Regions from separate parts of the Weizmannia acidilactici genome, predicted to be linked through region 3. Evidence: predicted binding sites of a transcription regulator. Region 3 holds the regulator's gene; each other region holds the start of a gene.
What was found. Region 3 encodes LexA, which represses DNA repair genes until DNA is damaged. Its sites were predicted from a motif close to CGAACATATGTTCG; they were not measured.
Positions count from the first base shown of each region.

Region 1: a site for LexA is predicted at 8,543-8,556, ahead of uvrB (excinuclease ABC subunit UvrB). Genes of this name have one in related genera too.
Region 2: a site for LexA is predicted at 10,309-10,322, ahead of GBH70_RS10520 (WYL domain-containing protein). Genes of this name have one in related genera too.

Region 1 is NZ_BKZR01000009.1:10,905-22,324, reverse strand. It holds gene pnpS (two-component system histidine kinase PnpS) at 1-354, shown strand, start outside; gene hemG (protoporphyrinogen oxidase) at 540-1,946, opposite strand; gene GBH70_RS04835 (phosphate ABC transporter substrate-binding protein) at 2,171-3,070, shown strand; gene pstC (phosphate ABC transporter permease subunit PstC) at 3,189-4,127, shown strand; gene pstA (phosphate ABC transporter permease PstA) at 4,127-5,011, shown strand; gene pstB (phosphate ABC transporter ATP-binding protein PstB) at 5,029-5,874, shown strand; gene pstB (phosphate ABC transporter ATP-binding protein PstB) at 5,903-6,688, shown strand; gene phoU (phosphate signaling complex protein PhoU) at 6,704-7,363, shown strand; gene GBH70_RS04805 (HD domain-containing protein) at 7,516-8,160, shown strand; gene GBH70_RS04800 (CsbA family protein) at 8,248-8,493, shown strand; gene uvrB (excinuclease ABC subunit UvrB) at 8,668-10,650, shown strand; gene uvrA (excinuclease ABC subunit UvrA) at 10,656-11,420, shown strand, end outside.
Region 2 is NZ_BKZR01000026.1:11,179-22,598, reverse strand. It holds gene GBH70_RS10570 (LacI family DNA-binding transcriptional regulator) at 1-62, shown strand, start outside; gene guaA (glutamine-hydrolyzing GMP synthase) at 304-1,857, opposite strand; purine riboswitch at 1,944-2,045, opposite strand; partial or broken gene GBH70_RS10560 (AAA family ATPase) at 2,195-2,386, opposite strand; gene nadE (NAD(+) synthase) at 2,495-3,322, opposite strand; gene GBH70_RS10550 (nicotinate phosphoribosyltransferase) at 3,422-4,888, opposite strand; gene GBH70_RS10545 (cysteine hydrolase family protein) at 4,916-5,470, opposite strand; gene GBH70_RS10540 (dipeptide epimerase) at 5,548-6,612, opposite strand; gene GBH70_RS10535 (DUF6044 family protein) at 6,862-8,538, shown strand; gene GBH70_RS10530 (glycosyltransferase family 2 protein) at 8,568-9,557, shown strand; gene GBH70_RS10525 (GtrA family protein) at 9,562-10,005, shown strand; gene GBH70_RS10520 (WYL domain-containing protein) at 10,019-10,237, opposite strand; gene groL (chaperonin GroEL) at 10,434-11,420, opposite strand, start outside.
Region 3 is NZ_BKZR01000020.1:855-10,119, reverse strand. It holds gene GBH70_RS08905 (DnaD domain-containing protein) at 859-1,926, shown strand; gene GBH70_RS08900 (flavodoxin domain-containing protein) at 2,150-2,629, opposite strand; gene lexA (transcriptional repressor LexA) at 2,897-3,517, opposite strand; gene yneA (cell division suppressor protein YneA) at 3,719-4,039, shown strand; gene GBH70_RS08885 (YneB family resolvase-like protein) at 4,059-4,712, shown strand; gene GBH70_RS08880 (DUF896 domain-containing protein) at 4,798-5,031, shown strand; gene tkt (transketolase) at 5,184-7,190, shown strand; gene sirA (sporulation inhibitor of replication protein SirA) at 7,383-7,823, shown strand; gene GBH70_RS08865 (YneF family protein) at 7,892-8,110, shown strand; gene GBH70_RS08860 (cytochrome c biogenesis CcdA family protein) at 8,372-9,079, shown strand; gene GBH70_RS08855 (response regulator) at 9,102-9,265, shown strand, end outside.

The sequences.
Region 1 (11,420 bases), on a different contig from region 3:
AAAGACCGGCTGCAGCAAATTATTTTGAATCTGGTCACGAACGCCATTGCCTATACGCCCGAAAAAGGCAGGATCGAAATCCGCTTGGAAGAAAGGGAAAGCGAGCTCGATTTGATTGTCAGCGACACGGGCATCGGCATTTCCAAGAAAGACTTGCCGCGCATTTTTGAACGTTTTTACCGGGTGGACAAGGCGCGGTCAAGGCAGTCCGGGGGCACCGGGCTCGGCCTTGCCATCGTCAAGCATCTTGTTGAATCGTACCACGGGAAAATCCATGTCGAAAGCGAAGAAGGAAAGGGCAGCACGTTTACCGTAACCCTGCCGAGAACACAAGAAGGGCCGGACGCCGCATAAATGGCGCCCGGACTGGCATCTAAAGGACATTTCTTTGCTTCGGATTTGGGATCTGAAGGACATTTCACTTCTTCATTACACTTCCAAACTGCTTTGTTCCAAAATTTTCCCCTCAACGCAGGGCCCCTTTTGTCTATTTGAATGCTTTAAAAAGACATTCCCAATCGGCGCAGGTCTCCTTTTGTCTAGTTAACCGCTTCTAAAAGACATTTCCTTATCACCTTTTCCGCTGTTTTCTTCCCGTTCATGATGCAGTCGGCAATCCCGACCCCGTAATAGGAGCAGCCTGCCAGCAGCACATTCGGATCGCTTTCGGCGAGTTTTCCGGTTAATGCTTCGATCGTTTTACGGTGGTTTAAATCGTATTTCGGCATGTTGTTCTGCCATTTTGTCACTTCCGCAGCCACCGGTTTACCAGTAACGCCCAATGCTTTTTCAACATCTTTCATGGCAGTTTTAATGAGCGCGTCTTTGTCCATCGCATTCAGACGCCCAAACCATTCCGGATCCGTACTTTTGTAAAAAAGGCGCAAAAGCAGGCGGCCGTTTTTCGAAGTGTGCGGCCATTTCCGGCTTGTCCATGTGCAGGCATCACACATAAGACCGCTGTCTTCCGAAACAATAAAGCCTGTGCCGTCATTTGGCAGTACCGCATCCGGCACATTGAACCCAAGATAGACGCTAATCAGCGAAGCTGTCTTCAATTTGTTAAATTCTTCATCTAAAGCAGCATTCCGGAGTAGCAATTGCGCGGCGGCATGCGGCAGCGCCAATACAACGACATCCGCTTCCAGTTTCCGCCCGTCCGATAACGCAACTACATACCCGTTTTCGCGCCGTTCAAGTGCAACGGCTTTTATCCCTTTTAAAATCTCCGCCCCGTCCGATTTCTGTTCCAAGCGGCCGATGATTTCAGAAAGTCCGTTTTCGAATGATACGAATTTTTTCCGCTCCGGCGACAAAAAGGCCTGCTTATGTTCGGACAAGCCTTTGATAATGCTGCCGTATTGGTTTTTATATTCAACGAGAAACGGCATCGTCGTCGCCAAAGTCAGCTCATGCAAATTGCCCGAATAAACGCCCGACAAAACCGGTGCGATTTGCTTTTCCACGAGTTCCTTCCCAAAAAAAGCCTCCAAAAACTCGCCGGCGGAACTGTCTTTTGTGAAAGATTGATTTTTTGTAAATAAGTCTTTTAATGCAACCAATTTTCCTTTCGTAGAAACGAGTTCGCTGCGGAAAAGCGCGTCAAGGCTTGCCGGGATGCCGAACACCGTTTCAGCGGGGATCGGCTTCAGCCCGTCTTCCCGGAAAAGGTACGAGATGCCGGTAGCGTTATGGCGTATCCGGTTTTGCAGCCCAAGTTCGTCTAAAAAGGCGGCCACCCCTTTTTTCCGCGCAACAATCGAGTCGGCCCCAGTTTCCATTGTAAATTCCCCGTGCCGGATCGTCCGGATTTTCCCCCCAAGCTCCGGGTTTTCTTCAACCAATGTTAAAGAAACTTTCGCCCCGGCCCGCTTGATTTGTTTTTGAAGTTCGTACAATGCGGTAAGCCCGGTAATCCCGCCCCCGATAATGGCAACTGATTTCAAATCCAATACCTCCGTTCAAATAAATTCTTCTTCTATTATAAATCAATCTGCGTTCTTCTATTTTTATTAAATTTGCCCAAAATGTGACAGCTTATCTTTTAAAAACTTACACCCGTTTCTATCATCTTTACAAACTCTTAACATTTCATTCATATCCGCTTAATACCGGGCCATTATCTTTAATAGTGTAAGGAGCAAGTAAACAAAACACAGGGGGCAATGAAATGAGAAAAAAGTTTGCAACATTATTTAGTTTATTAACCATCTTCGCGGTGATTGCGGCCGGATGCGGGAACGCAAACGGATCGCAGAAATCCGGCAGCAGTAATAGCAGCAGCGCGAAGCAGGAAAGCATTACTGCAGTGGGATCGACCGCGCTCCAGCCGCTCGTGCAGGAAGCCGCGACACAATACATGAATAACAATGCCGGGGCGACGATTAACGTACAGGGCGGCGGCAGTGGTACCGGGCTGAGCAAAGTTGTGGAAGGTGCTGTCCAAATCGGGAATTCCGATGTTTTTGCAGAGGAAAAAGATGGCATTGATGCAAGTAAAATCGTTGACCACAAAGTCGCTGTAGTCGGATTCGCGCCAGTTGTGAATAAAGGCGTCGGCGTGAAAAACATTACGAAGCAGCAATTAATCGGCATCTTTACCGGCAAAATTACAAACTGGAAAGAAGTCGGCGGGAAAGACCAGAAAATTGTCATCATCAACCGTGCGGAAGGCTCCGGCACGAGAACAGAGTTTGAAAAATGGGCTTTAGATGGCGCAACGACTGTAAAAGCGCAGGAACAGGATTCTTCCGGGACAGTTCAAAAAATCGTCAGCGAAACACCTGGGGCCATCAGCTATCTCGCATTCTCTTACATCAACGATAAAGTCCAGGCATTAAAAGTGGACGGGGTTGAACCGACGGAAGACAACGTCAAAACAAACAAATGGAAAATTTGGGCTTATGAACACATGTATACGAACGGCGAACCGAAAGGGTTAACGAAAAAATTCATTGATTACATGCTTTCGGATGAAGTTCAGAAAAACCTTGTTCCGAAACTCGGGTATATGTCCATTTCCGATATGAAAGTGGAACGTGATGCAAAAGGAAATGTAACAAACAAATAATATCCGCAATGGGAAATGGATGCCGGAGCAGCAAACCGGCATGCGGGACATGCACGGCGGTAGAACCCGCCGGCTTTGTCCGTTTTCCAGCTGCCGGAAATGAAAGGGGACAAACAGCATGAGCGAAAATGCACTCAAGTGGACAGAGCAGGCCGCCCATAAAGCAAAACCGCGTTCGAAAATCAAAATAGAACGGCGCGGCAAAATCATTACGTTTATCTGCATCGCCTTAATGGCGGTTGTCGCTGCATCGATTTTTGTTTTTGTTGCATCGAAAGGTTTAAGCACTTTCTTTGTCAACCATGCCAGTGTACTGGAGTTTTTTACCGGCAAGGATTGGGAACCGGGCAAAACGAATGCGGCCGGGAAGCCGATGGTCGGCGCCCTGCCGATGATTTTCGGTTCCTTTGCGGTCACGTTTTTGGCTGCCATCATTTGCGCGCCATTGGCGATCGGCGGAGCCATGTTTATGACGGAAATCTCTGCGAAAGCCGGGCAGAAAATATTGCAGCCGGTCATTGAATTGCTTGTCGGGATTCCTTCGGTCGTTTACGGGTTCATCGGTTTAAGCGCCGTTGTCCCGTTCATCCGGGAACATATATCGGGAAGTGGTTTTGGGATTGCTGCAGGAACAGTTGTGCTTGCGATCATGATTTTGCCGACGATGATGAGTTTGTCGGTGGATGCGATCCGTGCGGTGCCGGATTCGCTTCGGGAAGCATCGCTTGCGCTTGGGGCGACGCGCTGGCAAACGATCTATAAAGTTGTGCTGAGAACGGCGCGCCCGGGCATTTTAACGGCGGTCATCTTCGGAATGGCGCGTGCATTCGGCGAAGCGCTCGCCGTCCAGATGGTCATCGGCAACTCGGCTGTCATTCCAAAATCGTTGTTTGAGCCAGCATCGACATTGACCAGCATTTTAACGATGGGCATGGGCAATACCGTCATGGGGAGCGTCGAAAATAATGCGCTTTGGACGCTGGCGCTCATCCTGCTCTTGATGTCGCTCGTCTTTATAATCATCGTCCGCTTTATCGGCCGCAGGAGGAATGTATGATGAAAGCAAAAATTGCAGACCGTATCGCAACATCGGTTCTCTATTTGATCGCGCTGTTTATCGTGGCCATCCTCGTCGGGCTGCTCGGTTATATTCTGGCGAGTGGCGTTCCGCATATTAGTTGGTCTTTTATCACGTCTTCGCCGCAAACTTTTACAAAAGGCGGAGGAATCGGGCCGCAGCTGTTTAATTCCTTCTATCTATTAGTGCTGACAATGATAATCAGCATTCCGATCGCGCTTGGCGCAGGCATTTATATGGCCGAGTATGCGAAAAAGAACTGGCTCACGGACCTGCTCCGGACCGCGATTGAAGTGCTGTCATCCCTTCCGTCTATTGTTGTCGGGCTGTTCGGTTTCCTGTTCTTTGTCCTGTCAATGGGCTGGGGGTTTTCAATCCTGTCCGGCGCTTTGGCACTCTCGGTTTTCAATTTGCCGCTGATGGTGCGTGTTGTGGAAGATTCGCTGCGCGGTATTTCGCCGGCACAGCGTGAGGCAGGGCTTGCCCTCGGCGTATCGCGGTGGGAAACCATTAAATCGGTGATGCTGCCGGCTGCGCTCCCGGGGATTATCACAGGAATCATTTTGGCATCCGGCCGTGTTTTCGGAGAAGCGGCCGCCCTCATTTACACAGCGGGAATGAGCTCGCCGAATCTGGATTTCACAAATTGGAACCCGTTCGACGTCACTTCCCCATTAAACCCGTTCCGGCCGGCTGAAACATTGGCCGTCCACATTTGGAAAATCAACGGAGAAGGCATTATGCCGGATGCCGCAGCCGTTTCGAGCGGTGCTTCTGCGGTATTGATCCTTTTCATTCTCGTATTTAACTTTTCCGCGCGGTTCATCGGCAAATGGATCCACCGCCGGATGACGATGCATTAATGAAGGAGGAAACGAAAATGGTAGTATCGATGTTAGCCCGAAAAGAACAAGCAGTGATTCCGGCGGCCCCGCTTTCTGTAAACAAATCCCCGGAACAAGAGCCAAAAGCGCAGAAAATCGTGCTGGAAACGAAACATTTGTATGTCTATTACGGGGAAAAACCGGCGATTAAAAATGTCAGCCTTGCTTTTCCGGAACATCAGGTAACGGCATTGATCGGGCCGTCCGGATGCGGAAAATCGACTTATTTGAGGAGCCTGAACCGGATGAATGACGAAGTGGCGGGCTGCCGGATCGAAGGAGATATCCTTTATAAAGGGGAGCACCTGAACCGCCCGGGTGTGGATGTATTTGAAGTCAGGAAACATATCGGCATGGTGTTCCAGCGCCCGAATCCGTTCGCCAAATCGATTTTTGAAAATGTCGCTTTCGGCCCGAAACACCATGGCGTCAAAAAAGCGCTGCTTGAAGAAATTGTCGAGGAAAGCTTAAAGAAAGCGGCTTTATGGGACGAAGTAAAGGACCGCCTGCACACGTCCGCGCTTGCTTTATCAGGCGGCCAGCAGCAACGGCTTTGCATTGCAAGGGCACTTGCGATGAATCCGGAAGTATTGCTGCTGGACGAACCGGCATCGGCATTAGACCCGGTCTCAACAGGGAAAATCGAAGAGTTGATCGTGGAACTGAAGAAAGAATACACCGTTGCAATCGTCACCCACAATATGCAGCAGGCGGCGCGCATTTCCGATATCACCACTTTCTTTTACATGGGCGAACTGATTGAAGCGGGGGAAACTTCACAAATGTTTACGAATCCGAAGAAAAAACAAACCGAGGACTATTTATCCGGGAATTTTGGGTAAATTTTGGGAGCAAAAAGGAGAAGGCAAAATGGCGACAATGACGGAAGAGAGAACGGAAAACAAAACACTGATCCGCGCCGAACATGTGAATGTTTTTTACAAGGACTTTCAGGCACTGTATGATATCAATCTCGATATTTTACAAAATCATGTGACGGCATTGATCGGGCCGTCCGGATGCGGAAAATCGACGTTTCTCCGCACGTTGAACCGGATGAACGACCAGGTCCCCGGATTTCGCGCAGAAGGGAATATTTTCATCGGCGGCGAGAATATTTATGCCCCGAAAACGGATGTAGTAAGCTTGAGGAAAAATGTCGGCATGGTGTTCCAGCGTCCGAACCCGTTTCCAATGTCCATTTACGATAATGTCGCGTACGGCCCGCGCATCCATGGCGTGAAAAAGAAGCGTGTGCTCGATGACATTGTTGAAAAATGTTTGCGCCAGGCCGCTTTGTGGGATGAAGTAAAAGACCGGCTCCACACGTCAGCGATGGGGCTTTCCGGCGGCCAACAGCAAAGACTCGTGCTTGCCAGGGTGCTGGCGGTCGAACCGGGCATTATTTTAATGGACGAACCGGCGTCGGCGCTTGATCCGATTTCAACAGCAAAAATTGAAGAACTGATCCTGGAATTGAAAAACAACTATACGATTGTGATCGTCACCCATAACATGCAGCAGGCGGCAAGGGTTTCTGGCCATACGGCATTCTTTTTGAACGGCAGGGTCGTGGAATATGCTGAAACGAATACAATGTTTACCAATCCAAAATCGAAACAAACCGAAGACTATATTTCAGGGCGTTTCGGTTAATAGAAAGGCGGGACAATGGTGGCGCGGAAATTATTTGAAGAAAACCTGCAGGAATTGCACGAAAGCTTGTTGAGAATGGGGCTGCTTGTCGAAGAGGCCATCTATAAAAGCGTAAAATCTTTTACAGAAAACGATACCGTCCTGGCACAATCGGTCATAGAGAATGACAAAGCGATCAACCAATATGAAGTTGATATCGAAAAGAAATGTTTTGAACTGATAGCTACCCAGCAGCCGGTCGGGACGGATCTGCGGCGGATCGGCACGATGCTGAAAGTGGTCACCGACTTGGAACGGATGGGCGACCATGCGGTGAACATCGCAAAAATTGCGATTGAATTAAAGAATGACCTTTATTTAAAACCATTTGCCCGGATCCCGGAAATGGCGGAAACCGTCAAAGAGATGGTACATGAAGGCTTGAGTGCTTATATCACCCTTAATGAAGAAAAAGCGGTGGAAGTTTCCAAACAGGACGATCAGATCGACCGCGATTTCCGGATCATTTTTAACGAGCTGATGGAAGATATGAAGCAAAATAAAGCAAATATCCATCACGCATCGTTTATGATCCTCGTTCTCCAGCACCTCGAGCGGATCGGGGATTATGTCACAAATGTATGCGAATGGATCGTCTATTTAAAAACCGGTACGATCGTCGACTTAAACCGATAACCATGTGAGAAGATAAATCCAGTTGCTTGACGCTGGGTTTATTTTTTTTTAGAATAGTGAGAATATCAAAAGCCGTTCCCTTTTGTTTTGCATAGCATACAAAAAGGGAAGTTTTACGGTTAATGTTGGACAAACAGCAAGGAGGGAGCAAGATGGGAGTCCATCAATATTTTAAAAGCTTATCAGATTTGGAAAAAATTTACCGCTGCCCGGGAAAGTTTAAATTTCAGGAACACTCGGTGGCCAGCCATTCATTTAAAGTGGCCAAAATTGCCCAGTTTTTCGGCCATGTGGAAGAGCATGCTGGAAATGAAGTCAACTGGCGCCTGCTCTACCAGAAGGCGCTCAACCATGATTATCCGGAGCTGTTTACGGGCGATATCAAAACGCCAGTCAAATACTCGTCAAAAGAGCTTCACCAGCTGTTCAGCCAGGTGGAAGAGGAAATGACAAAGAACTTCATTAACGGCGTGTTCCCGGAAGAATACCGGGCCATTTATTTGAATTTGTTCAAAGAAAGCAAAGATGATACGCTCGAAGGAAAAATTTTATCGGTTGCGGATAAAGTCGATCTGCTTTACGAGTCTTTTGGGGAAATCCAAAAAGGGAATCCGGAACCACTGTTTTTGGAGATTTACGAGGAATCATTGCGGACGATCCTGCAGTTTTCGGAAATGGCTTCCGTCCGATATTTTTTGGATTCCATCCTGCCTGACCTGCTTTCGGAACGTTTTATTGAACATAGCGAGCTGCGCGTGATTACGAACGAAATCATTGAAAATGAATTCAAAAAATAATTCATTTTCAATGATTTTTCTTGTATTTTCAAGCCTGTTGTTCAACAATAAGGATAATGGGGAGAATTGGCTTGGAGTGGGGTGATTATGATCATACAACTGTTTGCGGCCGCTTTTTTTCCGTGCTTTCTTGTCATCTTTTTTACGAGGGTCACATTCAACCAGCTGATCGGTTTAGTACTGACGGTCGCGCTCATTGTCGCTTCGGTTTACAAAGGGTATACGCGCACATGGCCGGTATACATTATGGATGCAGCTTCTTTGACAATCGGATTTTATTTTGCTAATACAATGATACAGAGGGAAAAGAAGAAAAAGGGGAAGCAAAGCTAATCATGCGGTAGGGGAATGGCCTTACCGTTCTTTCGCATGGAAAGAAAAGGGAAAGTTTGTTCGCTTTTTGTTGGTGATGCAAGTAGATATGTGTTAAAATAAAAAGACCGAAAGACGATGCACCACCTTTAATGGTTTGAAATAAAAGCCGATTGTAAATGAGGAGGCACATGAATGGAACAGCGTGCTTTTGAACTTGTTTCGAAATATCAGCCCCAGGGAGACCAGCCGGAAGCGATCCGCCAGCTTGTCGAAGGCGTCCGTGCAGGCAAAAAAGTACAGACCTTGCTTGGGGCAACTGGTACGGGCAAAACGTTTACGATTTCCAATGTGATCAAAGAAGTCAATAAACCGACGCTCGTTATCGCCCATAACAAAACATTGGCCGGGCAGCTGTACAGCGAGTTTAAGGAGTTTTTCCCGAACAACGCGGTCGAGTACTTTGTCAGTTACTATGACTATTACCAGCCGGAAGCGTATGTGCCGCAAACCGATACGTATATCGAAAAAGATGCGAGTATCAATGATGAAATTGACAAACTGCGTCACTCGGCAACATCGGCCTTGTTTGAACGAAATGATGTCATCATTATCGCAAGCGTATCATGCATTTACGGCTTGGGTTCGCCGGAAGAATACCGCGAACTGGTCGTTTCCCTCAGGACGGGAATGGAAATCGAGCGGAACCAGCTTTTACGAAGGCTTGTCGATATCCAGTACGCCCGCAATGATATCGACTTCCAGCGTGGGACGTTTCGGGTGCGCGGTGATGTCGTCGAAATCTTCCCGGCCTCCCGCGATGAACATTGCATCCGCGTCGAGTTTTTTGGCGATGAGATTGACCGGATCCGTGAAGTGGATGCACTGACGGGTGAAATCATCGGGGACCGGGAGCATGTTGCCATTTTTCCTGCCTCCCACTTCGTCACGCGCAATGAGAAGATGCAAATTGCGATACGCAATATTGAAGCGGAACTGGAAGAAAGGCTGAAAGAGCTCCGCGACAACGGAAAACTTCTGGAAGCACAGCGCCTTGAGCAGCGGACCAGATATGATTTGGAAATGATGCGGGAAATGGGCTTCTGCTCAGGCATTGAAAATTATTCCCGCCATTTGGCGCTGCGCCCGCCCGGCTCGACGCCTTACACGCTACTGGACTACTTCCCAAAAGATTTTCTGCTCGTCATTGATGAGTCCCATGTTACGCTTCCACAAATCAGGGGAATGTTTAATGGGGATAGGGCACGTAAGCAGGTCCTTGTCGATCACGGCTTCCGGCTGCCGTCCGCGCTCGATAACCGGCCGCTCCGGTTCGAGGAATTTGAACAACATATTTCCCAGATGATTTGCGTTTCCGCAACACCGGGGCCGTATGAACTGGAGCATACACCGAAAATGGTGGAACAGATCATCCGCCCGACAGGCCTTTTGGATCCGAAAATCGACGTGCGCCCGATCGAAGGGCAAATCGACGACCTGCTCGGGGAAATCCAGGACAGGATTGCAAAAAATGAGCGCGTGCTTGTCACAACGTTGACGAAGAAAATGGCGGAAGATTTAACGGACTACTTAAAAGAAGTGGGCATCAAAGTCCAGTATCTCCATTCTGAAGTGAAGACGCTCGAGCGGATTGAAATCATCCGCGACCTCCGCCTCGGCAAATACGATGTAATTGTCGGCATCAACCTGCTGCGCGAAGGGTTGGACATCCCGGAAGTGTCGCTTGTCGCGATTCTTGACGCCGATAAAGAAGGGTTTTTACGTTCCGAACGCTCACTGATCCAGACGATCGGCCGCGCCGCACGGAATGCGAACGGCCAGGTAATTATGTATGCCGATACGATTACAGAATCCATGGAAAAGGCGATCAATGAGACGAAGCGGCGCCGTGCCGTGCAGGAAGCGTACAACAAAAAGCACGGCATTATTCCGAAAACAATCCAAAAAGACATCCGCAATGCGATCCATGCGACTTACGCGGCGGAGGAACCAGCAGCTTATGAAACGGAAGAAGAGAAGAAGCCGCTCACGAAAGAAGAACGTATGCGGCTGATTGCGGAACTGGAAGCGAAAATGAAAGAAGCGGCAAAAGCGCTTGATTTCGAACAGGCCGCGCAGCTCCGTGATGCCCTTTTAGAACTGAAAGCGGAAGGATGACCACAATGGTATTAGATAAAATAGAAGTAAAAGGGGCCCGCGTCCATAATTTAAAAGATATTGATGTGACACTGCCGCGGGACCAGCTTGTCGTGCTGACGGGATTATCCGGCTCCGGCAAGTCCTCATTGGCGTTCGATACAATTTATGCGGAAGGGCAGCGGCGCTATGTGGAGTCGCTATCCGCATATGCCCGCCAATTTTTAGGGCAGATGGACAAACCGGATGTCGATGCAATCGAAGGGCTGTCCCCCGCGATTTCGATTGACCAGAAGACAACGAGCCGCAACCCGCGTTCCACCGTCGGGACCGTAACGGAAATTTACGATTACTTGCGGCTGCTATATGCCCGCATCGGACGGCCGATCTGCCCAAACCACGGTATCGAAATTGCTTCGCAGACGGTCGAGCAGATGGTCGACCGCATCATGGAATATCCGGAGCGGACGCGGCTGCAGGTGCTGGCCCCGGTCGTATCGGGGAAAAAAGGCCAGCACGTCAAAATGCTCGAAAATATTAAAAAGCAGGGTTTCGTCCGTGTCCGCATCGATCACGAAATGCACGACCTCGGTGAAGACATCGATCTTGACAAGAATAAAAAGCATTCCATTGATATTGTGGTAGACCGGATTGTTGTAAAAGATGGGGTGCAATCCCGTCTTGCCGATTCCCTTGAAACGGCGCTGCGGCTTGCTGACGGCCGCGTCATCATCGATGTGATCGGCGAGGAAGAGCTGTTGTTCAGCGAGCATTTCGCCTGCCCGATATGC
Region 2 (11,420 bases), on a different contig from region 3:
AACACTATATGCTACCGGTAAAATTAATCCGCAGCAAGTCCACATCACAATTTGTCGACTGAATTAATTTGAAGAGCTATTCCGCTGGGGACTAAGCTGTTTAAAGAGGGAAAGACCAGATCACAGAGAAAAACCCGTTAAGAAAAATTCTTTTTCTCAACGGGTTTTCCTATTTAAGTTGCATTTGGGGAAAGCTCTAACTCTCATTTAGAGTAAAATCAACATCGGTCAGGCAACTTTTTGGCAAATTCTTTAAAAAAGAATTTGCCAAAGTTGTTGTTACAAACAATTGTCCCGCGCTTCCTACTCCCACTCAATCGTTGCCGGCGGTTTGCTCGTGATGTCGTAAACGACGCGGTTGACATGCGGAACTTCGTTCACGATGCGAGTTGAAATTTTTTCAAGTACTTCCCACGGGATGCGCGCCCAGTCGGAAGTCATGCCGTCGATGGACGTGACGGCGCGGATGCCGATCGTATAATCGTATGTGCGGGCATCACCCATAACGCCGACGCTGCGGATATTCGGCAGCACCGTAAAGTATTGCCAAATGTCGCGATCCAGCCCGGCCTTTTTGATTTCTTCACGCAAAATATAGTCGGATTCGCGCACCATTTCCAATTTTTCTTCGGTAATCTCGCCGAGCACGCGGATGCCGAGGCCCGGACCCGGAAACGGCTGGCGCCAAACGATTTCATCCGGGATGCCGAGTTTGGTCCCGACCGCACGCACTTCATCTTTAAACAATGTATTGAGCGGCTCGATTAAGGTGAACTGCATATCTTCCGGAAGGCCGCCGACATTGTGGTGCGATTTGATTGTCTGAGCGGTTTTTGTCCCACTTTCGATAATATCCGTATAAAGCGTGCCCTGGGCAAGGAACTCAATCCCTTCCAATTTCGCCGCTTCATCATCAAACACATAAATGAACTCGTTACCGATAGTCTTCCGCTTTTGCTCAGGGTCTGAGACACCTTCCAATTTTTTCAAGAACCGTTCTTTTGCATCGACTTTGATGACGTTCATATGGAAGCCTTCCGAGAAAGTTTTCATGACGCTATCGGCTTCCCCTTTCCGGAGCAGGCCGTGGTCAACGAAGATGCAAGTAAGCTGGTCGCCGATCGCTTTATGGATCAAAACTGCGACAACTGATGAATCGACGCCGCCGCTCAGCGCACAAAGCACCTTTTTATCGCCAACCGTTTGGCGGATTTTCTCGATTTCCATTTCGATGAAGTTTTCCATCGACCATGTCCCCGCACAGCCGCAAATTTTAAACGCAAAGTTGCGCAAAAGGTCATTGCCGTACACAGAGTGGCGTACTTCAGGATGGAACTGGACGGCATATAGCTGCTTATCCACATTGCTCATTGCCGAAATCGGGCAGGCGGGGCTGCTGGCATCAACCGTAAATCCTTCCGGCACTTCTGTCACCAGATCCCCGTGGCTCATCCAGACAACTTGATCATCTGGAAGCCCGTCAAACAGCCGGCTGGCGGTTTTAACATGAATCGTTGCTTTCCCATATTCACGCTGGTTTGCCGGTTCCACTTTGCCACCGAAGGCTTTTGTTATGAGCTGCATGCCGTAGCAGATGCCCAAAATCGGCACGCCAAGGTTGAAAATTTCTTCGTCAACATGGAAGGCATTTTCATCATAGACGCTGTTCGGGCCACCGGAGAAAATAATGCCTTTCGGGTTCATTGCCTTGATTTCTTCAGCTGTCAAAGTGTGCGGGTGCAGCTCGCTGAACACGCCAAACTCACGGATTCGGCGCGTAATCAGCTGGTTGTATTGGCTGCCAAAATCCAAAACGATAATTTTTTCCAAATCTTTTACATCTAATGCTTTTGCCATTGTTTTTCCCCCAAAAACTTTGATCCAAATAAAAAACCGGAATCCGATCTTCAAAGCTGAAGGCAGAATTCCGGAGCGGTTTTTACGGTACACGAAACTGCCTTCATAGTCCGGCCATTTACGGTGGCCGGGTAGAAACTTTCGAACCTTATTATCGAAATTATATGAAGAAAGTATTCTGGTCATTCAATTTGTCCCCATTGTAACCTTGAATCAGGGAAACGGTCAACCGCTTGTCTTTTTGATTAAATTTTCCCACAAATCCATCAAATCTTTCCAATCCGACGGCGATGGAGACCCCGGTCACATCGGACGGCAGCAGATCCGGCGTAAATTAGATTCTTTTAAACTCCGCATCGACCGATTTGGCAAGCTCCCTGACCATCATCGTTTTTCCAACGCCCGAGACATCTTCAAGCAGGACATGCCCCTCGGCAAGCAATGCAGTGAGGCTCAATTCCGATATCTCCGTTTTTCCGATCATCATATTTTCAATATTGACCAAAATCCGCCGTAACGTCTGCTGCATGCTGATCCCCCTTCATACTATAATTTCAGAAAAATAAAAATGGAAAGATTTTAAATAGTATAGAGAAAAAATCAGCCGGGCACCTTTCTTAAGTGCCCGGCCTTGTCCTTATTTCCAGAAATCATCAAAAATCGTAATCGGCATATGGCGTTTATGCTGCCCTTTTAAATACCACGATTCAATCTTCGCTTTTGCTTCCGGCGAAACTTCTTTTCCTTCCAAATAATCGTCGATATCGTTGTATGACACACCAAGTGCAGCCTCATCGGAAAGCTGCGGGCGCTCGTCTTCGAGGTCGGCAGTCGGCGTCTTCATATAAAGGCGTTCCGGGCAGCCGAGTTCTTTTAACAGCATTTTCCCCTGGCGCTTATTCAGCCTGAAAATCGGCACAAGATCTGAACCGCCGTCACCGTATTTCGTGAAAAATCCGGTTACATTTTCCGCAGAATGGTCCGTCCCAAGCACAACGCAATTTTCCATCGCGGCAATGCTGTACTGCACTTTCATCCTTTCACGCGCTTTTTCATTCCCTTTCGCGAAATCAGAAAGGATGATGCCCGCTTTTGCCAGGGAAGCTTCACTTGCATCGACAGCCGGTTTAATATTAACGGTAATGTCCTTGTCCGGCTGAATAAACTGGACGGCCAATTCAACATCGTCCGCATCTTTCTGTTCGCCGTATGGCAGCCGTACCGCAATAAATTTATAGTCCTGATTGCCGGTTTCTTCCTTCATTTCGTTAATGGCGATTTGGGCAAGCTTACCGGTCAAAGTGGAATCCTGCCCGCCCGAAAGGCCGAGCACAAAACCTTTGAAGAATGGGTATTTTTTCAGATAACTTTTCAGAAAATCAACACTTTTTCGGATTTCCTCTTTTGGGTCAATGACAGGTTGTACTTTCATTTCTTCCACGATTCTCTTTTGCATTGCGTCCATTTTCGTTTTCCTCCTTGTTCACATGATAATCTCTTTATGTCATAAATTCCGCACTTTTTTCTTTAATCAGATTATACGCCTGAAAAATGCGGGTGTCATTTATTCTTCTTCAAACCGCATGACTTTTTGACGTACTTCTTCTATATTGCGCATTTTGTTGTCCCAGCATTTTTGACTCAAATCGACAGGGTATTCTTCCGGGTTCAAGATGCGCTTGTACTCATCCCACAGCAGTTCCAAATTATCTTTCGCATATTTTTTGATTTCATCAAGGCAGGGCAGTTCATACACGAGCCTACCCTGGTCGAAAATCGTTTCATGAATATTAATGGCTTCAAAATTTGTGACATATTTGCTGATAAACGTATGGACAGGGTGAAACATCTTCAGCCGCTTTTCTTCCGCCGGGTTTTCGTCGTACATCGTAATGTAATCGCCTTCCAGTTTATTCGTCCGCTTATTGAGGATGCGGAATACTTTCTTTAAACCCGGTGTCGTTACTTTTTCGGCATTGCTTGAAATTTTGATTGTATCCCGCATTTCCCCGTTCTCGTCTTCTATGGAGACCAATTTATAGACTGCTCCAAGCGCCGGCTGGTCGAACGCAGTAATGAGCTTTGTCCCAACACCCCATGCATCGATTTTTGCACCTTGGGCTTTCAAATGGAAAATCGTATACTCGTCCAGATCGCTTGACGCAAAAATTTTCGCATCCGGAAATCCTGCTTCATCGAGCATTTCTCTCGCTTTTTTCGACAGGAAAGCCATGTCGCCGCTGTCCAGGCGGATGCCAAGAAAATTGATCTTATCGCCGAACTCTTTCGCGACTTTAATGGCATTCGGCACCCCTGAGCCTAAAGTGTCATATGTATCAACAAGGAAAACGCAGTTTTTATACGTTTCCGCGTATTTTTTAAAAGCCATGTAATCATCCCGGTACGCCTGCACCATCGCGTGGGCGTGCGTGCCGCTCGTCGGCATGCCAAACAGTTTGCCGGCCCTGACATTGCTTGTCCCGTCAAATCCGCCGATGTATGCGGCCCGCGTTCCCCAAATCGCGGCATCCAATTCATGGGCCCGCCTCGACCCGAATTCGTATAAAGCGGCGTCTTCCCCCGCCACCGTCCGGATCCTGGCCGCTTTAGTCGCAATCAGCGTCTGGTAATTAATAATATTCAAGAGCGCCGTTTCGATGATCTGCGCTTCGGCTAAAGAGGTTTCGACCTGGATGAGCGGTTCGTTTCCAAACACGAGCTCCCCTTCACGGACTGACCGTAGCGTTCCGGTAAAGCGCATTTCCGATAAGTATTGCAAAAATTCTTCGCTGTAGTTGTCGGTGCTCCGCAAATACGCGATATCATCTTCTGTAAAGCGGAAATTTTTCAGATAATCCACGATTCTTTCAAGCCCTGCAAAAATCGCAAACCCGTTTCCGAAAGGAATTTTCCTGAAAAACGCTTCAAATACCGCTTTACGGTTATGAATGCCATCTTTCCAGTAGGCCTGGGCCATGTTGATTTGGTATAAGTCAGTGTGAAGAGCTAGACTGTCATCTTGATAACGCATGATTCCGTATCACTCCTATTGATGGTTTTACCGTACTTCCGCCCCAAGCGAATTTTTAAAATGACTTAATGCCCATTTGTGGCCTTCCGGATCGAAACTTGCCACCGCATTTTCATGAATCACCAGCTTAAAACCTTTATTGTAGGCATCCACGGCGGTATGCAGCACGCAAATATCCGTGCAAACCCCGCATAAATGGACTTCTTCAATGCCCCGTTCCCTTAGCCTTAATTCCAGGTCAGTCCCGCAAAAGGCGCTGTACCGGGTTTTATCGATCGTATGCACATGTTTGCTCCCTTTATATTTTTCAAAAAGCCGCTGCAGTTTTCCGTATAAATCCCGTCCGGTTGTGCCGGCGATGTTATGCGGAGGGAATAATTTCGTTTCCGGATGGTAAGGGTCGTTTTCCTCATGGCAGTCAATTGCAAAAACAACATAATCCCCGTTCTCGAGAAAAGATTTCGTCAGTGCAAAGATATTCTCTTCAATAAGCTGCCCCGGTTTGCCGCATGTTAAACGGCCGTCTTCCGCCACAAAATCATTCGTATAATCAATATTGATCAATGCTTTCTGGGCACCCATTTTCCATCCCCCGTTCATTTGAAATTATCCTTATTTTATTTTACATGAAAGTTCTTCCGTGGCAAAGGCTTTTTGCACTAGACCGGCTGGACGACCCCTATCCCGGGCCGGCCGGGCAGTAATACATTCTCGCCGTCATACGTTAAATGGTCGGGTTCTTCGGACAGCCAAAGCGGGGCATCCAGATCCAAATAATAAACGTTTGGATGGGCTGCAGCAAAGTGAGCGGCTGCAGCCACAGAAAGGGACGGTTCCATCATGCTGCCAACCATGCATTTGACCCCGTTTGCCTCGGCAATACCTGCAATTTTCCATGCTTCCGTAATCCCGCCGCATTTCATCAGCTTAATATTGATTAAATCCACATAACGCCCGGAAACAAGCTTCAATGCATCTTTTGCCGTAAACAGGCTTTCATCCGCCATGACCGGCAGGCATGTTCTTTCCGTCACATATTTTAAGCCTTCCCAATCATGGGCAGATACCGGCTGTTCCACAAATTCAATGCCAAGTTTTCTTTTTTCCAGTTCTCGCAGGATTTGGACTGCCTGTTTCGGTTCCCATGCCTGGTTTGCATCCAGCCGGAATTTTGTATCCGGCGGCACTGCCCGGCGGATCGCCTCTATCCGATTAATATCAAGCTCCGGATGCGTGCCCACCTTTATTTTTAACAAATGGAAGCCCGCCTCCACGCTCTTTTCTGCATCCCAGGCCATCTTTTCAGGTGTATCAACCCCGATCGTCATGGAAGTTTGGAGATTTTTCCGGCCTCCAAGATAAGCATACAGCGGAATATTCAGCCATTTGCAATATGCATCGTAAAGCGCCATATTTGCAGCTGCTTTTGCGCTTGTATTGCCGATACAGCATAGCTGTACCTTTTTCAAGGCTGTTTGGAAATCATTCAGGTCATGCCCGACAAGCACTCCTTTTATGGGCCCAAGAAGCGCGGACATGATGCTTTCGGTTGAATCGCCCGTAATGGCAACGGCCGGCGCAGCTGCCCCCATGCCTATTATTCCGTTGTCCAGTATCACATTCACATCAACGCTGTCGATATCATTGGCTGTCCGCAATGCCGTTTTAAATGGAACGAGCAGCGGAATGTTCCGGTAATGCACTTGCACATCTTTTATGATCATGGCAGCTTCTTCCCTTCATCCTGGCATTTGAAACCATTTTATGCTTCTCCTATTATATCATTAATATAAGGAAGTAATTATTTAAAACCTCGCACGATTTTTAATTCTGTGCCAGTTACGTCCGCGGCGTTTTTCCGGATGCTGTGAACTTTTTTCCCATACAGTCGTCTATTTAAAAGTGTTTTAAGGAGTTGGAGGCTTCCGTACCAAGCCTGGATAAAAAATAAGAGTTGGATGGTGTCGAATGGGATGAATACAAGTTTTAAAGAAAAAAAAGCATTGTGGGTGGCAGTGATCATCCTTGCCGTCTATCTTTCCCCCATGTATATTCTTGGCGGCAATATGCATATCCGGGTCCATGACAATTTGGATTCGAACATCGCGTGGTACCGTGTGCTTGACCGGAGCGGGGAATTATTCGGCCCTCTGAATGCGACGATACCGCAGATTATTAACGGACTGCCGAGAAACGCATTTGGAACGGAATTCAGCGGGATCCAATGGCTATACGCGCTGTTTTCACCCGTTGCCGCTTATACGCTCAGCCAGACAATAACAAGAGTATTTGCATTTTTGGGCATGTATCTCTTATTAAAAAGGCATTTTGTTAAAAGCAATGATGCCTATCCAATCCGGGTATGGGTATCGCTTGCCTTTGCCATTACACCTTTTTGGCCGTCCGGGATGTTGAGTACATTGGGAATGCCGCTTGCACTTTGGGCATTCTTAAATATCAGGGAAAGGCAGGCCACTTGGAAAGAGTGGCTGACGCTCACGCTTTTGCCTTTCTATTCCAGTTTTGTGCTTGGGTTTTTCTTTTTCCTAACAGCGATGGGGCTGTTATGGCTGCGGGATGTTTTTGTGAAAAAGGAATGCAATTGGAAATTCTTTTTCGGCATTGTTTGGATGACATGCCTATATTTAGGGATTGAATACCGTCTTGTTTATTCCTTAGTCTTTTCCCATGAGCCGACCAGCCGGAATGATTTTGTCAGCTCCAAACTCGGATTTTGGCATACATTGCGACTCGCGTTGTGGAACTATTCTTTCGGGCATACACACGATATGACAGTCCATACACTTGTCATTCTGCCGCTTTCTTTTGTCGTGTTATGGCTGATTTACAAATCAAAAGCCTGGAAAGAAGAAAAACGCTATGTGCAACTTTTTGTATTAAATGCCGTATTATCCCTTTGGTATGCTTTTTGGTTCAACAAGGCATGGGAGCCGCTAAAAGAACGAATTAGCCTGCTCAATACTTTTAATTTTGCGCGGTTCCACTTTTTGCGGCCGCTCGTCATATATACAATGTTTGCCGCAGGCTCGCTTTTTCTCTGGAAGCGAAGTGAAAAGTGGAAAAAGTTTGTGAAAGTTTGTTTAATCGCGCAGATTGTCGTCCTGTTTGCTTTTAATCCTGAAATATACTACCGTGTAGCAGGAAAACCGTCATTTAACCAGTTTTATGCGGTGCAGCAGTTCAACGAAATCAGCCGCTACATCGGGAAGCCGAAAAGTTCCTACCGCGTGGCGAGCATCGGGATTCATCCGGCCATCGCCCAGTATAACGGTTTTTATACATTGGACACGTACAATAACTACTATCCATTGTCCTATAAAAGGCAGTTCCGGAAAATCATCGCAAAAGAGCTGGATAAAAGCCCGACATTAAAAACGTATTTTGACCAATGGGGAAACCGCTGCTATATTTTTGTCAGTGAATTGGGCAAAAACTATGAATTTAAAAAAGGCAGCGGGGTCAAAATCCACCACCTTAATATTGATACGAATGCATTTAAAAAACTCGGCGGCCGTTATATTTTTTCCGCCGTTCCGATTTTAAACACAAAAGAGGAGCATTTGCGGTTTTTAAAAGCTTTCCATAACCGCCAATCGGCCTGGACTATTTATTTATACGAAGCAGAATAACAAAATCGTATGGCAGAGGAGATATGAAAATGAACCATTATCCGAAATTAACCATTGTCGTTCCTTGTTATAATGAAGAAGAAGTGCTGCCTGATACGATGAAACAGCTGGCTGAAATGCTGGAATCCCTTGCCAATTCCAATTTAATCAGGGAAGACAGCACACTGTTGTTTGTCGATGACGGCAGCCGCGACCGGACATGGGAAATCATTGAGACAGCCTCGGCCCAAAACCCGCATGTAAAAGGCGTAAAGCTGTCCCGCAACGCCGGGCACCAGAACGCCCTTCTTGCAGGGCTTTCGGTTGCAAGCGAACGTTCCGACTGCGTCATCTCGATTGACGCGGATTTGCAGGATGATATCCGTGTCATCCGGACGTTTGTCGAAAAATATTGGCAAGGCTATGATATTGTATACGGTGTCCGTGACAGCCGCAAAACGGATACATGGTTTAAACGGACAACCGCTGAAGGGTTTTATTGGGTAATGGGAAAACTGGGTATCCAATTGATCCCGAACCATGCCGATTTCCGGCTGATGAGCAAAAGGGCGCTCGAAGAACTTTTAAATTATAAAGAAACAAATCTTTTTTTGCGCGGCATTATTCCTTTACTCGGCTTTCCTTCCGCAAAAGTGTATTACGACAGGAAAGAGCGGCTGGCCGGGGAGTCAAAATACCCTTTAAAAAAGATGCTGGCTTTTGCATTGGACGGCATCACTTCTTTCAGCATTGCCCCGATCCGCTTTGTGACTGCACTTGGGTTTATAACATTTATTTTAAGCGCTGTTGTCGGTATTTACGCAATTGTACAGGAACTTATGGGCCGTACGGTTTCCGGATGGACGTCTCTGATTTTGTCCATCTGGCTCCTTGGGGGGCTGGAACTGATGGCGGTCGGATTGATCGGCGAATACATCGGAAAAATTTTCAAGGAAGTAAAAAGGCGCCCGCGCTATACGATCGAAACAAATTTATACAAAACAAGCCGGTCTTCCTTCGCATCCCGGAAAGAAGAATGATACAATGGGATTTACGGCAAAAGCTAACAACAGAAAGGTGTACAGCACGCTCATGAGCAGTAAAAAACAATATGCCTCATTTATTAAATTTTGTATTGTCGGTGCCGGTAATACGATTGTTGATTTTATCGTGTTCTTTATTTTAACGCATGTCCATGTGCCTTATTTGGCGGCGCAAGCTTGCTCTTATACGGCAGGCATGGTGAACAGCTATATCTTCAACCGTTTTTGGACGTTTCAAGTGAGGAAAAAGCCTAGTTTTTATGAAGCTTTTCGTTTTGTTGTCATTAATTTAATCGTATACGGATTTACCTCCCTTCTCCTCTTTCTGTTTCACCAGCAATGGGGCTGGCCGCTTCTTTACGCCAAAATCATTGCGACCTTGGCAGGGATTGCCGTCAATTTCATCGGCAGCAGGCTCTGGGTATTCCGTGAGCATACGGAATAGCCGGGCCCGTCCTTCATGCCCCCTTTTTTATTTTCCGCAGCCGGGCTATGCCCAAAACGTTTTCAAATTTAAACGTCCGGATCTTCCTCCTCAAATCACAGTAAGCAGTGAATGAATGCTCATGAACTGCCAGTACTTTTATCGTGCGCTGCGAAATCTCCCCGCACCAGTTCATATAGATCAGTTCCAAGCGTTCCCCCGTTTCCATCGCATTTTTGAGCAGGCTGATCATCCCGACTCTCCCCCTTCACGAATGTTTGTTCTCATTTTAACACGAACACACATTCTTTTTCAAGCGAAAATAGAACATTTATTCGGATATCCCGCCTCTTTCGAAAAACAGGAGGAGCGCTCTGCCTGCAAATGCAAAAAAGCCACTTCCCGAAATACGGGAAGCAGCTTTTTTATCTTTTGCCCTTATGGCAGCATTACATCATGCCCATGCCGCCCATGTCCGGCGCGCCGCCTGCAGGAGCCTGCGGTTCAGGTTTGTCAGCCACAACCGCTTCTGTAGTGAGAAGCATTGCAGCGACAGAAGCAGCATTTTGAAGTGCAGAACGCGTAACTTTAGTAGGGTCAACGATACCGGCTTCGATCATGTTTATCCATTCTCCATTCGCAGCGTTGTATCCGATTCCGGTTTCTTCTTTCTTCAAGCGTTCCACAATAACCGATCCTTCAAGGCCGGCATTTGCAGCGATTTGGCGTACAGGTTCTTCCAAAGCACGAAGTACAATGTTCACACCTGTGCGGACATCGCCTTCCGCCTCAATCGCAGCAACTTTCTTGATCACATTAACAAGTGCAGTACCACCGCCGGCTACAATGCCTTCTTCAACAGCAGCGCGGGTGGAGTTCAAAGCATCTTCAATACGCAGTTTGCGTTCTTTTAATTCCGTTTCAGTTGCAGCACCGACTTTGATGACTGCAACACCGCCAGCGAGTTTTGCAAGGCGTTCCTGCAGTTTTTCACGGTCAAACTCGGAAGTCGTTTCTTCCAATTGCGCGCGAATTTGGTTCACACGGGCGGAAATGGCTGCAGAATCCCCGGCGCCTTCAACAATTGTCGTCGTTTCTTTTGTGACAACAACTTTTCCGGCACGACCCAATTGATTGATTGTTGCGGATTTCAGCTCAAGGCCCAAATCTTCCGTAATGACTTCGCCGCCTGTAAGGGTTGCAATATCTTCAAGCATTGCTTTGCGGCGGTCACCGAAGCCAGGCGCTTTAACCGCAACCGCATTGAATGTGCCTCGCAGTTTATTGACAACAAGTGTCGCAAGGGCTTCACCTTCAACATCTTCCGCAATGAGCAACAGCGGTTTGCCCTGTTGGACAACTTGTTCCAAAACAGGCAGGATTTCTTGGATATTGGAAATCTTTTTGTCAGTAATTAAGATATATGGATTTTCAAG
Region 3 (9,265 bases):
TTATTGAAAATCACCAATAACGTCTAGGACAATGATTATACGTAACAACATTTCTTCTTACAGGTCTAACAAAGTGTCTAGGAACAGTAAAGACGTTTACACGATTAACTTCTACTAATGGGTGGATAATAGGTTGGACACGAGGGAAAAAACGATTTCGAATCACATATTTTGGCCGACAAACTATTGGTCTAATATACAATTAACCTCACCACCTTGTTCACAAGATAGTACATGATATTCTGAAAAACAAAAGTACGAAATAGCTAAACATGGAAAATTTTAAAATTGTATTAAGAACTATGTTTAAGGCGATCCGAAACTGTTACAGAATGGAGTGAAAAAACGACAGTTGGACAGCTAATCAAAGATATAGAAAAATTGAAGATGAGTCAAAGTGAGCGTTTATTCCAGAAAGGTATGAGTCTCCGTTTATAACCAGTGAATTTAAAGTTAGTGAAGACCGAAACCTTGAAGGAGAGCGAAAACAATGAAGACTTTAAAAAGCAGCTGCCGTTATTTGAATATCAAGTCTCCTTTGATGATGTAAATCAATATTACCGACATTTTGTCCTAAGTGTGGAAGTGACGAACAAAAAGATGAGAAGAAAAAATTACAGTGTTATATTTGAAACTTTCAGGAAGTGTGTTAGAGGAGAAATTTAGTTCGCAGTACGAGCAAACCGCGAAATATGAAGGAGAACGCTATGAAAGCATCAGAATCTAAGATTTAGAGTAAATAAATCCGAAACATTTAATCTTGTTGGTAAGTTGAATTATTATTACAAAAAATAGTATAGTTATAAATAGGAATCTGGATAATAATTGGATCGTGATTATACAGGGAGGGAAGAGTGGATGATAGTGCTGAACCAGATGCTCTATTGGTCGGAAAGAATTGCCGATTTCGATCAATTTATTTTGGAAGAAAAGAAGCGCATGATAAGGGAAAACATTGATTTGTCCTGCTTAGAACTGCAATACGGCTGGATTTACAAAAAGGCGGATGAACTGGCAAAAGAATGCATGATTACAAACTCGGGAGCCACCATGCGCCGGTATTTGGACAAACTGTGCGAGCGAAGCTGGCTGTCAAAACGGATAAACCCAAAATACCGTTGGGATAAAACGATGCAATACCGGGTAAACCTTACCAAAATTCAGCGCGATCTCGCAAAACTGGGTTATGTTTTGGAAGGTTACAAACTGCCGGTTTTTAATGATGACGGAGCGGAATTTCAAAATGAAAATCCGGGCCATCAGGATGAAAATCCAAACTTTCAAAATGAATGTTCGGACGATCAGGTTGAAAATACATACTTTCAAAATGAAAATTCCAACGATCAATATGAAAACCCATGCTTTCAATATGAGCGCTCAAACGTTCACGATGAAAGTGCAATACCAAAGACTACTTCAGAGATTACTACAGAGACTACGGCAAAGATTACTTCTTCTTCAATAGAGCACTTTCCCGTTTTTGAAAAAGGTGAGGAAACAAAGAATGTAATCGCGTTTTATGAACAAAACGGCTTTGGAACAGCTGGTTCCTATATTGCCGAAAAAATTTTTACATGGTGTGATGAATTAACGGCGGAACTCGTGATAGAAGCGATGAAAACTGCAGTGGAACACGGCGTAGCAAACTGGAGATACTGTGAAACGATCTTAAAGGACTGGGCGGGGAAAAATGTGCAAACAGTGGAGGAGGCGCGTGCATTGCAGCTGGAATTTATAAAGCGGCGGCAGAGGCATTCTGGAATCCGGAGGAAAGAAGTGCTTCCCAGCTGGTTTTCGGAATTCGAGCACAGTTTCCTTGGCAGTTCTGCATTGCAGGAAAAAAGCCCGGAAGATATCGCCGCCCTGCGGCAACGCCTTGAAAAAATAAGGGAGCAGTATCGAAAAAAAGAAGCGGTCAAATCTTGACCATTTTAAAAACTTTAAGAAACGCAGCAAATCCATCGCTCGGAAAATTTGCTTCGTTTTCCGGTCCGCTGGTTAACCGGAAGGGCTGGCTAAATCAGCAAAAAAAGATGGAGGTGGAAGGTGCCGGCTTCCGACGATTCCCGTTTATTCGGGCGTACGTCCAGGCCGGCAACCGATGGAAAGGAAGGGGAAGAAGATGCGGGGGAAAATGGCGGCATCGGCACTACTTAAACACCGTATCGAAAAATCGTTCAATGCCTTCTTCGTTCAGCGCGCTCGTATTTTCCGTAACGCCTCTCATTTTTTTAACCAGCATTTTTTCTAAAAAGTTCATTTCGTCCAGCTTATATGCGTATCCTAACACTTCTTTGGCTACGGCGTGTTTCCGCAGTGCTTCCGGAAAGGCATGGTTAAATTCATCTATGACTTTTTTGCGGTCTGTTTCGCCGGCGCATAAAAAGAGGCCGACACGCTTCTGCAAAAGGATGTCCAAATGGTGTTTGATAAATTTGGTAAGCGGTTTCTGGATTTTTCCCAGATAAATGGATCCGCCGATCATGATGTTTTTGTAATCTGAGAGATTTGGCGGTTCTTCTTTTAAAATATTAATGGATAAAATTTCTTCCGGCGATTTTCTTAAGAGAGACCTGACAATGCCCTCAACCGTCCCGTGCTTGGAAGCGTAAACAACAATGTTGTTCATTTTTCTCAGTCCTTTGCTTAAAGTAACTTCATTAAAACTCCCAATATTAGGATAACCCTAAACAAAGGGATTGTTTACTATTTTTTTGTTACATTTTACTAATGATTCGAGAAAATTCGTTTTACCAGTACTAGCCGCAGAATTTCTTGCCCAAGTATGTTTTGGGAAAAATATACCTCATTACGGTATTTCGGCATTCATAATATCTTTAAATCTCGCATATCCTCTATTAAAAAAGAAGCAGCAAACAAACTGCTTCTCTCTACTTCAATGCACCATTTGACGGTACAGGCCGATGACTTTACCTAATATGGTTACATTTTTCAGAATGATCGGTTCCATTGTCGGGTTTTCAGGCTGCAGCCTGAAATGGTCTTTCTCTTTGAAAAACCTTTTGACGGTTGCTTCATTTTCGTCCGTCATGGCGACGACGATATCCCCGTTATCGGCGGTCTGCTGGGAACGGACAATGACGTAATCACCGTCCAAAATGCCCGCATCAATCATGCTCTCGCCTTCGACTTCCAACATATAAACAGAATCGTCGGAAGGGACAAGATGTTCCGGCAGCGGGAAATACTCCTCGATATTTTCAATTGCCGTAATCGGGATGCCGGCAGTGACTTTCCCGACAACAGGCACATTTACAACATTTTGAAGAGGAATTTCTTCTTCATGGTCCAAAATCTCAATCGCCCTCGGCTTCGTAGGGTCGCGCCGGATCAGCCCCTTGCTTTCAAGCCTGGCGAGGTGGCCGTGCACAGTCGAACTGGAAGCAAGGCCGACAGCTTGGCCGATTTCCCTTACGGAAGGGGGATAGCCTTTTGTCCGTACTTCCTGCTTAATGAAATTTAATATATCCTGTTGCCGTTTTGATAGTTTGGTCATAAAATTCCACCTCGTCGTTCAATTGTGATCGGCACATCCTTACAGCCGCACCTGCGAACGGCGGTGTGCCATTATTTGCTATTATTATATCACGCCGAAGAAGAAAAAACAAACATAAGTTCGAAAAAACTATTGACTAAAACACATGTTCGTTTTATAATTTTATTATCCAAACATCGAACAAATATTCGTGGAAGGGTGATGGCGGTGGCACGGTTATGGAAACAGTATAATTATGTTATGATTTTAATAGTTGTAATACTCATTTTAGGCTTTTATATGATTGCAAGTCTGCAGGACCGTTCAAGCTGCAGGGAGATTGTTGTCGGGGAAGGGCAAACACTTTGGAACATCGCTGACCGGTATGCCAAGGCCGGTTCCATGAACAGGGAGGAATTCATTCGTTGGGTGGAGGCCCATAACGATATAGATGGGAATATGATCAAAGCCGGCGAAAAAATCGTCATTCCGGTTGAAAAAAACGGCGTGCCGGGAAACGAAAATGAAATGGCATTTAAGTAAGAAGCAGGAGATTGGGAAAATGAAAGTCGTTTTATATTGCAGAGTAAGCACGGATAAAGAGAGCCAAGAAACTTCCCTGCACAGGCAGCGGGAAGAGCTCGAAAAACTTTCCGCAAGGCTCGGGTTCGAAGTGGCGGCCGTGATCGAAGACAGGGCGAGCGGATATGACCTGGACAGGCCAGGTGTGCTCGACCTGCTCGAGCTTTTGGATGCCGATCGGATCGATGCGGTGCTTGTCCAGGATGAAACGCGTATCGGACGGGGGAATGCAAAAATTGCACTCATTCATTTTTTATATAAAAAAGGGGTAAAAGTATATTGTTATGCCCAAAACGGGGAATTGGAGCTGTCGGAATCCGATTCCATGGTATTGAAAATAGTCAGCATGGTGGAAGAGTACCAGCGGAAGCTTCACAATTTAAAGATCAAGAGGGGCATGGAGCGTGCAGTAAAAAAAGGCTACCGCCCGCAAAAAAATTTAAAGGGACACGGCAATGTGCACGGCAAGGAAAGGAAAGATGTTCCGGTTGAAGAAATCGTCCACTTGCGCGAAAATGGTCTGACTTTCCAGGAAATTGCCGCCACTATGCGCGGATTCGGCTACCGCGTTTCAAAGGCAACTGTGCACCGGAGATACCAGGAATATATGGAGGAAAAGGGTTTTTCGGAATAGGGCTGTGTTGCCGGTGCACATCCGTTGCGGGCACGCCCGTTTTTTAGTAAGATAACTTAAAAACATGAAGATAAGGAGAGAAACGATGCTTTCTAAGGACAAAATGTCAAGGATTAATGAATTGGCGCGAAAAGCCAAAAACGGCGGGCTGACGGATGAGGAAGCAAAAGAACAGTCCAAATTGAGAAGCGAATATTTGCAGGCGTTCCGTTCTTCTATGAAACAAACAATCGAAAATGTCCGCGTCTTTGACCCTGACGGAAATGACGTCACACCGGAAAAAATCAAGCTCATTCAAATGAAGCGGAAAATGCACTAACGGCCCCTGAGTGGGCTTTTTGCATAAATAAATGTGTGCGGGCATACCAGCCTTTTTGCGCTGAAAGCCTGTAAGAGCTGTAAAAAAGTTGTGTTATTGGTTTAACTTGCCTTAATATAGGAATGTAACCACCGAGAGAAAGGATGATTAAGATGTTTGATAAAACGGATGAACTGGCAATCACGACGATCCGTACGCTGTCCATCGATGCCATTGAAAAAGCGAAATCGGGCCATCCCGGGTTGCCGATGGGGGCTGCTCCGATGGCGTACACGCTTTGGACAAGGTATATGAACCACAATCCTGAAAATCCGCACTGGTTTAACCGGGACCGCTTTGTATTATCCGCCGGCCACGGTTCTATGCTGCTGTACAGCCTGCTTCATTTATCCGGCTATCCGTTAAGCATGGACGAAATTAAAAATTTCCGGCAATTCGGAAGCAAAACCCCTGGCCATCCTGAATTTGGGCATACAGAAGGCGTTGAGGCAACGACCGGCCCGCTTGGACAAGGCATTGCGATGGCGGTCGGCATGGCGATGGCGGAAAGGCATCTGGCGGCAGTTTACAATAAAGAAAATTATCATGTCATTGACCACTATACATATGCGCTTTGCGGCGACGGGGACTTAATGGAGGGCGTTTCCGCGGAGGCGGCATCTTTGGCTGGACATTTAAAATTAGGCCGCCTCATTGTCTTGTATGACTCCAATGATATTTCCCTTGACGGTGAATTAAACAAGTCGTTCTCTGAAAGCGTTGAAGGGAGATTTAAAGCTTACGGCTGGCAATATTTGCGCGTGGAAGACGGTAATGACATCGGGGCCGTTGCAAAAGCCATTGAAGCAGCCAAGGCCGATACAACCCGCCCGACGCTGATTGAAGTGAAAACAATCATCGGGTACGGTTCCCCTAACAAATCTGGTAAATCCGCCGTCCACGGCGCTCCGCTCGGGGAAGAAGAACTGAAACTGACTAAAGAAGCGTATAAATGGACGTTTGAGGAAGACTTTTATGTACCGGATGAAGTATACAGCCGTTTCCGCGAATTAGTCATTGAAAACGGCGTGAAAAAGGAAAAAGAATGGCAGTCTTTGTTCGCTGAATATGAACAACAATATCCGGAACTTGCCGCAGAGCTGAAGCTTGCCATCAAAGGGGAGCTTCCGGAAGGCTGGGATAAAGAGATTCCGGTTTATGAAGAAGGGAAAACGCTGGCGAGCCGTGCATCAAGCGGGGAAGTGCTTAATGCGGTTGCGAAGCGGCTGCCGTCATTATTCGGCGGTTCTGCCGATTTGGCCGGTTCTAACAATACCCGTATGAAAGAAGACAAAGATTATTTACCGGATGTTTACGAAGGACGCAATATCTGGTTCGGTGTCCGCGAATTTGCGATGGGCGCGGCATTGAACGGGATGGCCCTCCACGGCGGTGTGCATGTTTACGGCGGCACATTCTTTGTTTTCTCGGACTACCTTCGTCCGGCTATCCGGCTTGCTGCACTCATGGGACTCCCGGTTACGTATGTGTTTACGCATGACAGCATTGCGGTCGGGGAAGATGGTCCGACCCATGAACCGGTTGAACAGCTTCCGTCACTGCGCGCAATGCCGAATTTGTCCGTCATTCGTCCGGCTGATGGCAATGAAACGGCGGCAGCTTGGCGCCTCGCTTTAACATCCAAGGATCATCCGACAGCACTTGTCTTGACGCGGCAAGGGCTGCCAACGATCATAGGAACGGCCGAAACAGCGCAGGAAGGCGTTTCGAAAGGGGCTTATGTCATTTCACCGGCCCAAAAAGAAACAGCCGACCTCCTTTTGCTTGCCAGCGGCTCGGAAGTCCACCTGGCTGTAGAGGCCCAGAAACAGTTGGCAGGAGAAAATATTGATGCAGCTGTTGTCAGCATGCCGTCCTGGGACCGTTTCGAACAGCAAAGCCAAGAATATAAAGAATCCGTTCTGCCTAAAACCGTGAAGAAACGTCTTGCAATTGAAATGGCTTCCTCGTTCGGATGGGAAAGATATACCGGCGATGAAGGCGATATTTTGGCAATTGATACTTTCGGTGCGAGCGGAAAAGGCAATACGGTTGTGAAAGAATACGGGTTCACCGTTGAAAATGTCGTTGCGCGCGCGAAAAAACTATTGGATTTATAATCGATAAAATAAGAGCCTGCTTGATGCGGATTTCCGCAAATGGCAGGCTCATTTTTGTGTTTGCAGGGTGTAAAAACCGTTAACGGTGTTATTTTCGACACAACTTACAGAATTTTATAACACCGTACGACAACTTTTTTGAGGCTTTTCCATTATAGTAAGGGTAATAATGACGTTGGGAGTGATGCATGCATGCGGACTTATTATATTTATTTAATTGAAGAAGAAATTGCGCAGTATTATTACGGCAGGGAACGCATGTTTTTTGATCTGTTCAATCAATATTCCAGCGTGACCGGCAGATTAAAAAACGTTATCCGCCAGCAGATCGATTATATTACGAAACCGATTCCGCTTTTGTCCGTGCAACATGTCTTGCAGCAGATATTTCCCAATCAAAATGAAATGGTATATGAAAACGGCGCTTACCGGCTGATCTCAAACAAAAAGGGCCAGTATGCCGAAGTAAATATTGAGCAAAGGCTGCTTCGCCTCCATGCATCCGGCAGCTATGATACGGAAACAGCTATATTTGAAACTTTAAGGAAATTCAACGGCAATCTTCTTGCAATCGATTACGACAATAAACGGTTCGGTTGGATCAAGCCGGTGAAAGAAAGAAAATTCGTGTGAGGCGGCAAAGAAGTATTGTATAATTCAAGAGGATTTAGTACACTGTATGTGAGTGAAGGAGGTATACTATGACTTGGGTTTTTATTCTCGTAGCCCTTATTGCCCTTTTGGTCGGCATTGCGATCGGTTTTTTCATCGCACGTAAATATATGATGAATTACCTGAAGAAAAATCCGCCAATTAACGAACAAATGTTGAAAATGATGATGATGCAAATGGGCATGAAGCCGTCACAAAAGAAAATCAATCAAATGATGAATGCTATGAATAAACAAATGAAATTGTAAGCTGGATTGCCGGCTTTTGTGGGATATCTATTCCACTGTACAACTTCGCACGAATTTATAAACCACTTTTTCTGCCAAGATTCCACACAGAAAAGGTGGTTTTTGAGTTTATCCGCCATTTTTGGCCAACCCCCGGGACGTTTTCCTGCGATTCCCTTTCGATCAAACGGCGTGCGGATTTTCCGCCTTCTGGTAACTTTTTTTCATCAAACGGCTCTTTTTTTGTTAAAATGAATCTATGCCGGAACAAGGAGTGGACCAATGGCTGATATAACAGTATGGTTGTCTTTCGGGGCAGGCTTTATGAGTTTTATTTCGCCTTGCTGTTTGCCGCTCTATCCCGCGTTTGTTTCTTACATAACGGGTGCCTCTGTCGGCCAGTTAAAGGCGGGGCATGCGATGCGGAAGTGGAGGAGCATCGCGCATACCGCATGTTTTTTGGCAGGATTTTCCGTTGTTTTTATTGCCTTGGGATTCGGGGCTTCATGGATCGGGAATATGTTTATCACTTACGGGGACTTGATCCGGCAGCTCGGCGCAATTTTTCTCATATTTTTCGGGCTGGTGGCTGCCGGGGTTTTTCAGCCGCGGATATTCATGAAAGCTTATCGGTTTGATATAAAAAAACGGCCACTCGGGCTCGCCGGATCTTTTCTGGTCGGCCTCGTGTTTGCCGCAGGATGGACGCCGTGCACTGGCCCGATTTTGGCTTCTGTTTTGGCGCTGGCGGTGGCGAACCCGGCTTCCGCCTCCGTTTATATGGCTGCGTATGTGTTCGGCTTTTCCATTCCTTTTTTGATACTGGCCTTTTTTATCGGCCGCCTAGGGTGGATGCAGAAATACAGTGCGAAACTCGTAAAAATCAGCGGATTTGTGATGGCGGCTGCCGGGATCCTGCTCTTTTTTGACTGGATGGCCGTCATCTCCGGTTATATCAGTGCCTTATTTGGGGGATTTCAAGGTTTTTAGATGAAGAGGAGGAACACGTCCAATGGCAAGTATTTTAATCGTTGATGATGCAAAATTTATGAGAATGACTTTGGCTAAAATGCTGGAAAACGGCGGTCACACTGTTGTAGGCGAGGCGGAAAACGGGCAGCGGGCCATTGAATTGTACCGTGAATTAAAACCCGATGTAGTGACGATGGATATCAC